DNA from 2 places in the Pseudoalteromonas sp. Z9A4 genome. Region 2 is predicted to be linked to the other one. Evidence: riboswitches for the same ligand, from Rfam matches in the RefSeq annotation. Region 2 holds a riboswitch; the other holds the start of a gene.
What was found. A riboswitch is a leader RNA that binds a small molecule or an ion and turns the genes downstream of it on or off. The one in region 2 is predicted to bind lysine.
Positions count from the first base shown of each region.

Region 1: linked by a shared signal. The riboswitch ahead of lysC (lysine-sensitive aspartokinase 3) and the one ahead of dapA (4-hydroxy-tetrahydrodipicolinate synthase) in region 2 are both predicted to bind lysine.

Region 1 covers NZ_WTLA01000013.1:102,429-108,666, reverse strand. Annotated here, with positions in the region: gene GQR54_RS11385 (4'-phosphopantetheinyl transferase superfamily protein) at 1-38, shown strand, start outside; gene lysC (lysine-sensitive aspartokinase 3) at 111-1,514, opposite strand; lysine riboswitch at 1,590-1,762, opposite strand; gene nhaD (sodium:proton antiporter NhaD) at 1,864-3,111, opposite strand; gene GQR54_RS11370 (hypothetical protein) at 3,334-4,605, shown strand; gene GQR54_RS11365 (hypothetical protein) at 4,611-5,174, shown strand; gene GQR54_RS11360 (ATPase) at 5,171-6,238, shown strand, end outside.
Region 2 covers NZ_WTLA01000019.1:7,819-14,056, forward strand. Annotated here, with positions in the region: gene GQR54_RS13575 (succinylglutamate desuccinylase/aspartoacylase family protein) at 1-622, opposite strand, end outside; gene GQR54_RS13580 (PLP-dependent decarboxylase) at 628-1,833, opposite strand; gene GQR54_RS13585 (2,3,4,5-tetrahydropyridine-2,6-dicarboxylate N-succinyltransferase) at 1,833-2,573, opposite strand; gene dapA (4-hydroxy-tetrahydrodipicolinate synthase) at 2,589-3,473, opposite strand; lysine riboswitch at 3,664-3,863, opposite strand; gene GQR54_RS13595 (DNA-3-methyladenine glycosylase I) at 4,052-4,747, shown strand; gene GQR54_RS13600 (protein adenylyltransferase SelO family protein) at 4,759-6,168, shown strand.

The DNA of each region.
Region 1 (6,238 bases), on a different contig from region 2:
ACTGGCGATGCTTTTTATTAACTGACTTTATTAATTAATTTTGTTAAGTAACTTTACTAGTTAATTTTACTAGGTAACTTTACTAGGTGATTATCCTGAATAACGATTACTTATGCAGCAAAATCGTTTTCTAATAAACGGCTATGAATAGACTGTACTACGTTATCTGACTCAGTTTGCTCTACTAAAAAGCACAGGTTGTGCTTACTAGCACCGTGACAAATTAGTCGAATGTTAAAGTCTTTTAGTACACTCATTAAGTTCATTTCGTGTTGGCGTAATTGAATCTCAGAGCCAATAAGTGCCACCAATGTTAGGTTGTTTTCTACCGACACATGGCAAAACTCTGCAAGCTTATCTAGGCATTCTTGATCGAGCTCTGGGCGCGAGGCGTTTTGCGCGTTATCAAGCGTTATAGCTACGCTGATTTCTGATGTGGTTACCAAATCTACCGATATATTGTATTCACTTAATAGTGTAAATACGCGTGCTAAAAAGCCGCTTGCTAGGAGCATTTCTGGGCTTTTAAGCGTAAGCAATATTTGGTTTTTACGTTGCGTTACTGCGCGTATACCCGGTTGCTGCGATTTTTCGCGCTCAATCCACGTACCGCCACGCTCTGGCTCTCGGCTAGAACCAACAAATACGTTAATGTGGCTACGGCTTGCTGGTAATATAGTTGCTGGGTGCAATACTTTTGCGCCAAAGGTTGCCATTTCAGCGGCTTCGTCAAAACTTAAGCGTGCAATTGGCGTCGCTTTTGCGCACAAACGCGGGTCGGTGCTAAAAATGCCCACTACATCGGTCCAAATATGCACACTTTTAGCGTTAATTGCTTCAGCTAATAATGCAGCGCTGTAATCAGAACCACCACGTCCAAGCGTTGTTGTTTGACCGTACTCGTCGCTGCCAATAAAGCCCTGAGTCACAATTACTTGAGCGTCTAATAACGGAATTAAATGCTCTTTAGCGGCTTGCGCTGTGGCTGCAACATTAGGCGTTGCTTTACCAAATTGGCTGTCGGTTTTAAGTACCTTGCGCACATCAAAGCGATCGGCATTTAAGCCATTTAAACGCAGCACCTGAGCAAACAAATACGACGATAAACGCTCACCAAAGCTCAGTAGCTCATCGTGTTGCTGATCGGTTGTTAGTGACTCTTGAGCCAATGTTTGAAATGCTTTTAGGGTTTCGTTAAAGCCAACCGCTAAATCGGCATCTAGCGATAACTCATCTAAAATAGTTTGTTGAATAGCAAGCACGCCGTTTATGTGTTCTTGGCGCTCACTTGAGGTAATACTTGATTTACACAGTGCAACTAAGTGGTTAGTTACGCCGGCACTGGCGCTCACGGCAACAATACGTACGCTTTTATCTGCAACAATAATTTCGCTACAGCGACTCATCGCTTCAAAGTTTGCAACACTTGTTCCGCCAAACTTGGCAACGATGTAATCTGATTTTGCGCTTAACTCTGTTTGAGGCACTGTTTGTGGCGCTGATTGGGTAGTCATTTAGTCTCCTTTCGCGGTATCCAAACCGCAATAAAACAAGAAGAACTTGGCAAAGGAATGCTTGAAGATAAGTCCACTGCCAGAAGCTCTCCACCTATATTGGTGACAGTTTTGAGGATTCAGCCCCATAAACCGAAAAACAATGACGACGTACCATTATTTTCCTCGGCGAGTACTTCCCTCCTTAATGATCATCGGCTTTCGTCGCCTAACATTAAGTACCTAAGTATCGCACCTCTTCTGAATGCTTTATTAACCAGTGGCTAATAAAACAAAACCCCACTAAGTAGCGGGGCTTTGAAAGTTATCGTTTAGACGTCTAGCTGTCAAGCATTTAATAATTTATGCATCAAATAAAACTGCCCATGTAATACGAGCCTGCATAACCTACGGTGTAGCAAATTAATAAATGCAGCGATAAACGCAAGTAGCTCATAAAGGTAAGCGCTTTAACTTTGCTCATGGCAATAATGCCCGCAGCCGACCCAATGATCAGCATTGAACCGCCCACGCCCGTTGCATACGTAAACGACAACCAGTGTTGTTGGCTCATTACTATATCGGCTTTTAATAAAGCAGCAGTAAGCGGTACGTTATCGACCCCTGCTGATAATATGCCCATTAAGTAGTTTGCGTACTCGGGTGCCATTACCGTATATAGGTCGGTAAATTTACTCAACATACCAATTTCTTTAAGTGCGCCTACAAGTAAAAGCACACCTACAAAAAACAATAATGTGTCGTATTCTATATCGCGAACAAAATCGATTATGTCTTTGTTGATGTCTTTTTTGCGCATTAAAAATTGCGCCACTAAAAACATCACTGATAAGCCAAACAAAAAGGTGAGTAAAGGCGGTACGCTGTAAACTACACTCAGCATAAGTGTGCTCACTACGGTAGATAAAAATATAACAGCAATGGTAATGTCGGTTTTTTCGATGCGGGTTTTACCCGCACCGGCAAATTCAACTCGCCCTTTCATACCGATAGACAGTAGCGCAGCTAACAGCATAACGCTTGCAAGTGCTGGCGCTATAAGCAGCAATAAATGAGCTATGGTTACTTTGCCATCTAAAAATATCATCAGTGTGGTTACGTCACCGGTTATTAACGATACCCCGCCTGAGTTAACCCCAAACACAATAAGCGTGGCGTATTTAATGAGTTTTTTAGGTTCAAGTTTTAACGACATAACAACCGCAAGCGATATAAGCGTGGCTGTTACGTTGTCTGAAATCGACGAAAACAAGAATGCAAAACCACCCACCAAAAACATCAGCTTTTTTTCGCTAATACTTTTTGGCATAACACGGTGCACAATATTTTCTATAAACCCCTTTGAATTTAAATACGCTACAAAGGTCATCGCAGCCATTAAAAATAGCCATAGAGATGCAATTTCTAAAATATTTTCATTTAAAAGGTGTTGAATCGTATCGGGGCTTTGCCCGTGAAGTGGGTATATAAAAAGAAGAATCCAGCAAAGCGTACCAAAAAACAGCGTGGTTTTAGCTTTATTAACATGGATTATATCTTCTATAACGATCAGTAAAAATGCAATCGCTATCAGGGTTAGAATAATCGAGGAAACCATGGTAGTTAAACAACCTTTGATATAGTTTTAAAGAACACACAAATAACATTCCATTTCATGTGCCTATTTTCGGCGCGAATTTTAGCACTGCCTCTATGCAAAAACTATTATTAAATGGTCTTAAAAACGAATACTATATACAGACAAGGTTAATTAAAAATACGTAATAATGAGTATGAACACAATACTCAATAATAAAATACTAGGATGTTGTAACCTCTTATGATCCCAGCTAAAAAGCTACTAAACACCATAACCGAACATTGGGGTGTATTAGAGCTATTATTTAAACGTTTTAAAATGGCTGACTTTAGCCTGAAAGACGTACAAAACGCCATTAAACAAAAACAGCCTACATGGTCAAACGAGCGTATTTATAAAGAAACAAATCGCTTGTTAAACCAAGATATTTTAATTCCACTGGCTAAATCATCGCAGCTTGAAATAAATCGTGCCATTGCCGACTTTGCTACGTTTTTACTGCAAGAAGAACATTTAGGCTTAGCGCAAGAAATTAGCGTATTAGTAGACGACCTAGCACGCTTAGGTAACCGCCTAGATAACGCTGGCGAGATAGAAGACTTTGACGATTTACGCCGCTACAGCCGCATTATGGATGATCGGGTGCGTAAAATAATGAAGCTATACGCACACAACGAAAACGCTATTTTAAATATTGTTGAACAAGCTAAATCTAATAATGCGGTGCAATCGCTGCAAAAGCGTTATAAAGCGGTAATAGAAGCGTTTGACGAATACATAGAGCCAATGCTTGAAATGGTTGATATACATGGCGAATTTCATGCGTGCTTTACCCTCATTGAAGAACAAATAAGTAAGCAAATTATTCATATTGAGCGATCGGGTAAAGCCTACAATGACAAACGTATGTTAGAGCAATTACGTACCCGTATATTAGAGATGCATTTAGTGGGCAGAGAAAGCTTACGTAAAAGTGCCGATATGCTTATGCCGCTGCGCGAAGAGCTTCGCCGTAATAACTTAATAACTCGCCAAGCAGCCAAAGTACTTGGGCTTGTGCGTAAAAATGGCGTAGACAATATGCTAAGTGCGGTACAACCACATTTTGTGAGCGACGCGCAGCGATACTCGCTTGGTCAGCAGCGCCATATTGTGGCTTACATGGCAAGCTTGGTTGAATTTGAACACGAAGAATACCAACTGCCAGATCAGCAAGATGTGCCTGCATTTGTTACGCCTAATATTCCTGACTACAACGATGTTAAAACCAGCTTTGCTAAGCGCTTTAATAAAAAACGCAAAAAGCCGCAGCCCTTGCTGCAATTTTTAGACGAAAGCTACCCAGATCTCGATGCCGACGAAATGCTATTTTTGTATCAAAAATTAGTCAGCGACAGCGATATTAAAATAATTCAAAGCGATGAAAAAGCCCGCGTAAAAATTGCCGGTCAGCACTTTTCTTTATACCCATTTAATTCAGAGCCTCAGCCAGATACAAAGGCAGATAAGTAACTCTTATGATAGAAACTAGCACAACACACATAAACTTAGACGAGCTAACCCATCTACAAGCCATTAATAAAAAATTAGTAGCGGGTTACCATATTTGCGAGCAAGACAACGTAATGTGGCAAGAGCTTGACCAACACATAGAAAGCTACAGCGCCTTATTTACAGCCCTAGGCAACGATTTAAAACGCGACAGCCGTGGCTTTTATTATTTTGGTAGCGACGAAAGCACGCCAAATATGGGCAAGATATCTCGCGCTATCGCGCTCACTATTTACATTTTAATTGAACACTACGCCAATACGGGTAAAGACCCAATGCGCGCATTGTTTGACGAAGTAAACGATTTAGAGCTTATGCAAACGCTGGTGCAAATTAACAAACACTTGTTTGATCAGCTTGAGATATTTTCGGGATCGGACCTGCGTAAAGACGTATACCTGCGCATGGTGCGCTTAGGTTTAGCCCGCGAAGTAGAAGGCGGCTTTATGCTACAAGCGCCGATTCACCGCTATATAGATGCACTCATGGAAGTAAACGAAGAAACCTACATTACAGAGGACGAGGAATGAAAAATCTATACGGACTGAGTAAACTCGCCCTACTTAACACCGCAGGCTATGCAAAATGTGTGATCCCGCTTGATAAAAGCAGCTCTATTTGCGCGCCAAATAACACAGGTAAAAGTTCGGTTATTAACGCCCTGCAGTTTCCGCTTATTAACGATTTACGCTTAACCGAATGGGATGGACACGACTTAGATGAAACCCGTAAGTTTTATTTTTCATCCGATCAGTCGTACATTTTACTAGAAGCTAACTTGCCTCATGGCTCGGTAGTGATTGGCGTTGCCGGGCTTGGTAAAATTGCCGGTTACGCGCATCAATACTTTTGTTATCAAGGAAAGCTTGATTTAGAGCAGTACACGCAAGGTAAAACAATTATTAAATTTACCAAGCTGTTCAACCATTTAAAATCGCTTAACTACAACCCTATTGAGCTCAAAGCACAAGAGCTAAACGCGCTATTGACTGGCGGTGCAACGCCTTTTGACGGCGACATTAACTTAAAAATGATTCCGCTTAATAATGTGCAAGACTCCTCTATTTATAAAGAAATATTCCGCCGCATTCTTAACTTACATAAATTAGGCGCAAGCGATGTAAAACGCTTTATGCTACGCGTGTTTGAACGCCATATGTCGAACTCTAAGGTCGACTTTTATGAAGTATGGCGCCGCTCGTTTGATAAAGTAAATCGCTCAAAACGCGAATTAAAAGCGCTTGAATCTATGCAAGAACCAATAGCCGCGCTTGAATCAATGCTTGAAAACCAAACCGTGCTTAAAGGTAAATTAGCGGCGTACGCACCTAAAATTGACCAAGCACTGATTGATTTTGATACCTATCAAGAGTCGCAACTTAACGAGCTGGGCATCGCCCTTGAAGATATAGAGCACGAAAAACACGAGTTTGAGCAAAAGCAAAGCTTATACGTGCAGCAATCGCGCGATATAGAGCGCAGACAAACACAAATTGAGCAGTGGTTTTTAGATTACGATGCGCTTAAAAGCGAATTTGAGCTGGTAAATAAAGCCACCCTTAAAACCAGCCTGACTCAGTTAAAGCAAGATTAC
Region 2 (6,238 bases):
TAGGAATAAGCAATACATGCTCAATATTAAAGTAACGTGCGCTGTCGGTTGCATAAGTTGGGCAGTACAAATGCTTGCTTGAAATAGGACCTGTGTGCAAATCGAGTACTATATCAGCCTGATGAGCGAGCTTTTGTAAGTTAAGCGCAATGCGTTTACCTGTATTAAGTAAATAAGCAGGGCCGTTAAGTTTGCTGTCTACTTCGTCAATAAGCGCCTGTTTGAAGTTACTTTTTAATGTAGCGTCGTCATACAGGGTATGATTTTGTGCAAACTGTGTCACTAAATTTTTATTGTAGTGATACATGCGATTCCAATTAGTACCCGTAATCGGATCGAACCTGCCAAGGGTAAACTCGCCAGATTTTTGATTACAACCAATTGGGTTAGCGTAGGGCACAAGGGTAATATCGCCATTAAGGTTTAAGTTTTTTAACTGCTCAAGCAGCTGAAAAATAACCGCGTTACCTTGCACTTCAGCGCCATGCATATTGGCCTGAACATAAACACTAGGCCCTGTGCCATCACCTTTTAAACGATACACCGGAATTGTAAGTGGTAAGCCGTTTGCAACTTCCCCTACTACAATGTTCTCTTGGCTGATGTGTGTTGTATTACTCATGCTTATTACCTTAAGTAGTGGCTGGCATTTTCGGCTTGGCGAACACAGGTAAGTTCACCGTTTTGCAATGTGTACTCGCCGGCGAGCTCGTGGCATAAAAAATACGGCATACTTTCGGTAAAGCCGTAAGCACCGCATTGGCTAAACACTAGCCAGTCGTGCTCATTTAAATCGCTTGGCAGGTTATGCTCACCTAAGCAATCAAGCGCTGTACAAAGCGGGCCGTATAAAGTGACCGCTTGAGTTTTAGCACTGGATTCACGCAGTAACGCAGCAGGAAAATCTTGGCTGGTAACAGCAGGGCGTAATAAGTGGTTTATACCGCCGCTTAAAATGACTTGCTGTTGATTATAGTTTTGTTTGCGCTCTATTACTGGGTTTGCGTAATGACCACATTCGCCAACGGCATAACGACCAAGTTCCATCCATAACTCTTCTACGCCCGCATCATTTTTAATTTTAGCGAGTGCAGCTATTAAGTCATCCCAATCAAGTGTTGTTTCGCTTTGTGTATAAGGAATACCTAAGCCGCCACCTAAATCGAGAATTTTAAGGCTAATATTTAAATCGCTGGCAAGTTGGCTAAGTGGTGCAATCATTTGTGACCACAATTCGCTTAGCTTTTGCGTGCTAAGCATGTTGCCCCACTGAAAAATATGTAAGCCGTCAAACTTAAGTGCAGGGTAGTCGGTTACATTGAGTGCTTGCCACTCATCACAACCTAAACCAAACGGCGTAAGGCTGTCGCCGCCCAGTGGGTTTTTTTCACCTTCAGGCCAGCGTAATTGCACTCGCAGTAACACTTGCAACTGCGTATTTTGCAGTTGCGCTTGTTGGTTTAACCAACGTACTTGATTGAGGCTTTCGGCTACGAATATACGTACTCCGCGCTCAATAAAGTGTTTAATTTGTTTAGGGCTTTTTGCAGGCCCTGTGTTGAGCACGCGCTGTGAGCTAATACCTTGTGCTAGCACTTGCTCAAGCTCACCTTTACTTGCTACGTCAAAATTAAAGCCAGCACTGTCTAAGCTTTGAATAATTTTAGACAGTGGATTTGCTTTTACCGCGTACCACAGTTTTACATCGGTTTGCGCAACTAAACGTGCAAGATGCGTGTTTAGTTGATCTAGGTCGTAAACAAAAAAAGGTGTATCAAGTTGTTGTGTAATTGTATTTACAGCGGTTTTGATAGGCGTGCTCAAAAAGCTCATTATCGTAAAACCTCTTCTAGCAATAACGATGCATCGCTTTTCTCGTCGCGGTATTTAACAATTAACGCACACGACATGCTTAAGCCTTGCTCGCGCGCCCACTCGTTTGACGCAGGGCGAGAGCCTGGTATTACAATCGCGTATTCTGGGATTGGCTCGCCTTTATCTAGTTGGCGCTCGTTTACGCAGTCGTATACCGGAATAGTTGCTGATAAACGCACGCCTGGGGCAAGTACTGCACCTTTTTTAATAACTACACCTTCAACAATAATACAGCCAGCGCCAATAAAGGCGTCGTCTTCTACAACTACTGGGCTTGCACCAATTGGCTCAAGTACACCACCAAGCTGCACTGCAGCACTTAAATGTACGTTTTTACCTACTTGTGCACACGAGCCAACTAATGCGTGGCTATCTACCATTGTGCCTTCGTCGATATATGCACCAATGTTTACATACGCTGGTGGCATAATAATCGTGCCTTTAGCAACATAAGCACCACGGCGAACACTTGAGCCACCTGGTACCATACGAACGCCATCGTCAGTACTAAACTCTTGTGGAGCTAGGTTATGTTTATCAACAAAGCCGCCTGCAAACTCAGTATTAGTGCCATTTTTAAAGGCATCCAAAATGCCTTGTTTTACTTCTACGTTAGCTTGCCATTGGCCGCTTTCGTTTTGTGATGCTGCGCGTACTGCGCCCGATTCTAAATTATTTAATAGTTCTAACCAGCTCATTATAAAAACCTGTATTTAATGCCAAGATAAAATGGTGTTGTTTGCAGTTGTGATGCAATCGGTTTGAGTTAACTCAAGGTGTGTTAAAGGTGGACGAAGTTGCGGGCTGCTTAAGCGACCTTGCAAATGCATCAATACCTTTACGGGAATAGGGTTTGCGACAGCAAATAGGCTATTAATAGCGCTTGACCACTGGGCAAATAAATTAGGGTGTTGACCACTTAAGCTGCGTTTAACAAACTCGTGAGTTTGTGCGGGCCATGCATTTGCAGCTACCGACACCAAACCTTTTGCGCCAGCTTGAGCAAAATAAGGCATTAGCGCATCGTCGCCACTAAAAATAGCTAAATTAGGCGCAGCTTGGCGATAAGCTTCAAACTGAGCAATGCTGCCGCTCGCTTCTTTTAACGCCCATAAATTTTTATTATTTTGTAAGTTTTGAATTGTTGCCGTTGGAATGCTAACAGCACTTCGACCCGGTACGTTATAAAGCATACACGGGTGAGCGCTTGCATTAAGTAGGCTTTCAAACCAATGAGTTTGACCTATAGCGCCGGGCTTTGCATAAAGCGGTGAGCCAAGTAAAAAGCTATGAATTGGGAGTGTATTACAGTAGTTAACCCACTTAATTTGTTGCTTTAAGTTACTACCGCCCACAGCAACCATGAGTGGTACTGCTGGTTTTAGCTGGCATACGTGTTCAACAATGGCTTGTTGCTCTTTTAGCGTTAGTGCTAAACCTTCGCCCGTACTGCCAAGTAGTAAAATACCGTTATGTGCCGCTTCTTGATCGCTAACCAGTTTAGTTAACGTGTTGTAGTCAACATCGCCGTGTTGATCAAATGGCGTAACGAGCGCGGTCCACAATGAGTAGTCGTTTAAATTGAAGTTGTTGATCATCTCTCACGAACTTATAATTTGTACCAATTTTATTAAAAACGTGATCATTTTAGCGATAACTAATTTAATGCAATTGGTATTATTCGAAGAGTTAAAAAGCTTTATGGAAGGAGCCGCATTAACGTCGTTCGAACTAATAATTCGAAGAGCGAATGGGCTTAAAATAATAGGGCGCACGGCCTTAATATTTAAGACCAGAAGCTCTCCACCAAACTAATAAGCTGCTTTTATAAGCAGCTATTGGTGACAGTCGCTAGGGTTCAACCTAGTCGCCCGAAATAAACACCTCGCAAAAGTGATTACTTCTCGGCGTTAATTCCCCTCACGTATGCTCACTGGAGTTTGCGCTCCTAACATACGCTACCTGAATAACGCACCTCTTCTAGCCCTTTACACCTGTTTGTAGAGTAAAAACTTACAAACCTGTGCAATTTAAATAGGGTAATTACGGCGATTAAAGCATTTTAGCCGTCTAGGTGTCAAGCGACTAAATGCATATTCATTCATAATGGGAGTGGTTACGTATTGGGTGCTTTTCTCGTACACTAGCAATATAAGTAGTGAGGTATTTAATTAGTATGGAAAAATTTAGCGATATTTATAAGCGAGCGGTAGAGCGAAAAGGCTCCGAAAAAATGCTTAAGTTATTACTTGCAAAACCGCTATCTAAAAAACAACTAAGCACGTTAAGTGACGACGATTGGCTTGAGGAATTTACTCGAAAAGTATTTCAAAGCGGCTTTTATTGGTCAGTAATTAATAATAAGTGGCCGGGCTTTAGAGAGGTTTTTTGGGGTTTTAGCGTTGATAAGTTATTAATGATGCCACCTGATATGCTGGAACAAAAAGCAACGGATGAGCGAATTGTTCGTAACTATAAAAAAGTAAAAACAATTACCGAAAATGCTTACATGATCCACGAAATAGCAGGGGAACATGGCAGTTTTAGTCAGTTCATCGCTAATTGGCCAACAGACGATATTATTGGTTTATGGGCGTATTTAAAAAAACATGGTTCGCGTTTAGGCGGAAATACAGGACCTTATGCGCTACGAGCACTTGGTAAAGATACTTTTTTACTATCACGCGATGTAGAGAATTACTTACGTGCTCATAAAATTATAGACGGTGGCTTACAAACTAAAAAATCACTGAGTGCAGCCCAAGCTTTTTTTAATGAAATGCAAAAGCAAAGCGGCTTAAGTATGCAAGAGTTAAGTTTAATTGTTGCTTATGGCGTTGGTGACAACCGTGTTGGTATAAGTCAGCAATAATAGGAATTACCATGAAATTAGTGCCAAGATACACAGACATTACGGAAAACTTTGCGATAGAAGATTTTCCTGCAAGTGTTGCCTCTCCTCAGTTATTGCTGTGGAACGAGAGCTTAGCAAAAGAGTTTAATATTAACGTTGCAGCTGATTTGCGTGCTAGCACTTTTAGCGGTAACGAGAAACAGGCGATTCCTGCGGTAGCACTTGGTTACTCTGGGCACCAATTTGGGCATTTTTCACCACGTTTAGGCGATGGGCGAGCGCATTTGCTGGGCGCTATTAATGATGATAAAAACCAGTTGTGGGATATTCAATTAAAAGGCTCTGGTGCTACTCCTTACTCAAGAGGGGGAGATGGGCGTTGTGCTCTTGGTCCTGCTATTCGTGAATACGTAATGAGCGAGGCAATGCATGCACTAGGCATTAAAACCACACGCTGCTTAGCTGTTGTTGGTAGTGGTGAAACGGTTTATCGCAATCCGCCACAAGCAGGCGCAATAGTGACTCGTTTAGCAACGAGCCATATTCGTGTTGGCTCGTTTCAATATTTAGCAACGCAAGGCGATGTTGAAGGGCTTAAAAAATTAGCCGATTTAGCCATTGATCGACACTACCCAGAAATAACCGATACAGGATCGCAGCGTTATTTAGCATTTTTAGGCGCTGTGATTAAAAACCAAGTTAAGCTAGTTGTGAGCTGGATGCGTGTTGGCTTTATTCACGGAGTAATGAATACCGATAATACGCTAGTAAACGGAGAAACCATTGATTACGGCCCGTGTGCCATGATGAATAGCTTTGACTTTGATACCGTATTTAGCTCTATCGACAAACAAGGTCGGTATGCATTTGGTAATCAACCTAATATAGCTAACTGGAACTGTGCTCGCTTAGCTGAGAGTTTAATACCACTTATTAGCGATGATGACGAGCAAGCGGTTTCATTAATGACGCCATTTATTAATAGTTTTGCTGAGCAGTTTAATACTGAGTTTACGGCTATGTGGGCACAAAAACTGGGTTTAAATGAATCTTGTAATAGTAGCGGCGAGTTAATCGCAGAGTTGTTAACACTATTAAAAGATAACCAGCTCGACTACACCAATACTTTCGATGCGCTTACTGAATCCTTAAAAGAAGAAGTAGTAATACCAGAGTCGCTAATTGAATGGAGAGCTAAGTGGGTAAGCTTAACCGACGATAATAGTTATGAAGTAATGAGAGCGGCAAATCCTCGTGTAATACCGCGTAATCATGTGATCGAAAAAATAATTGCAGAGTATAATGCTGCAGGGTCTAGTGAGTTACTACAACGTTTTATAAAAATAGCGGGTAATCCGTATTCTGACAGTGAGCAACTACCGGAATTTCAAGCTACACCGATAAATGATAATGACTACCAGACTTTTTGTGGTACTTAATTATTATATTGTGATGTAACCATATGATTAAAAAGAGTCATTTTTAATCATATGTGAGCACACATGTTGG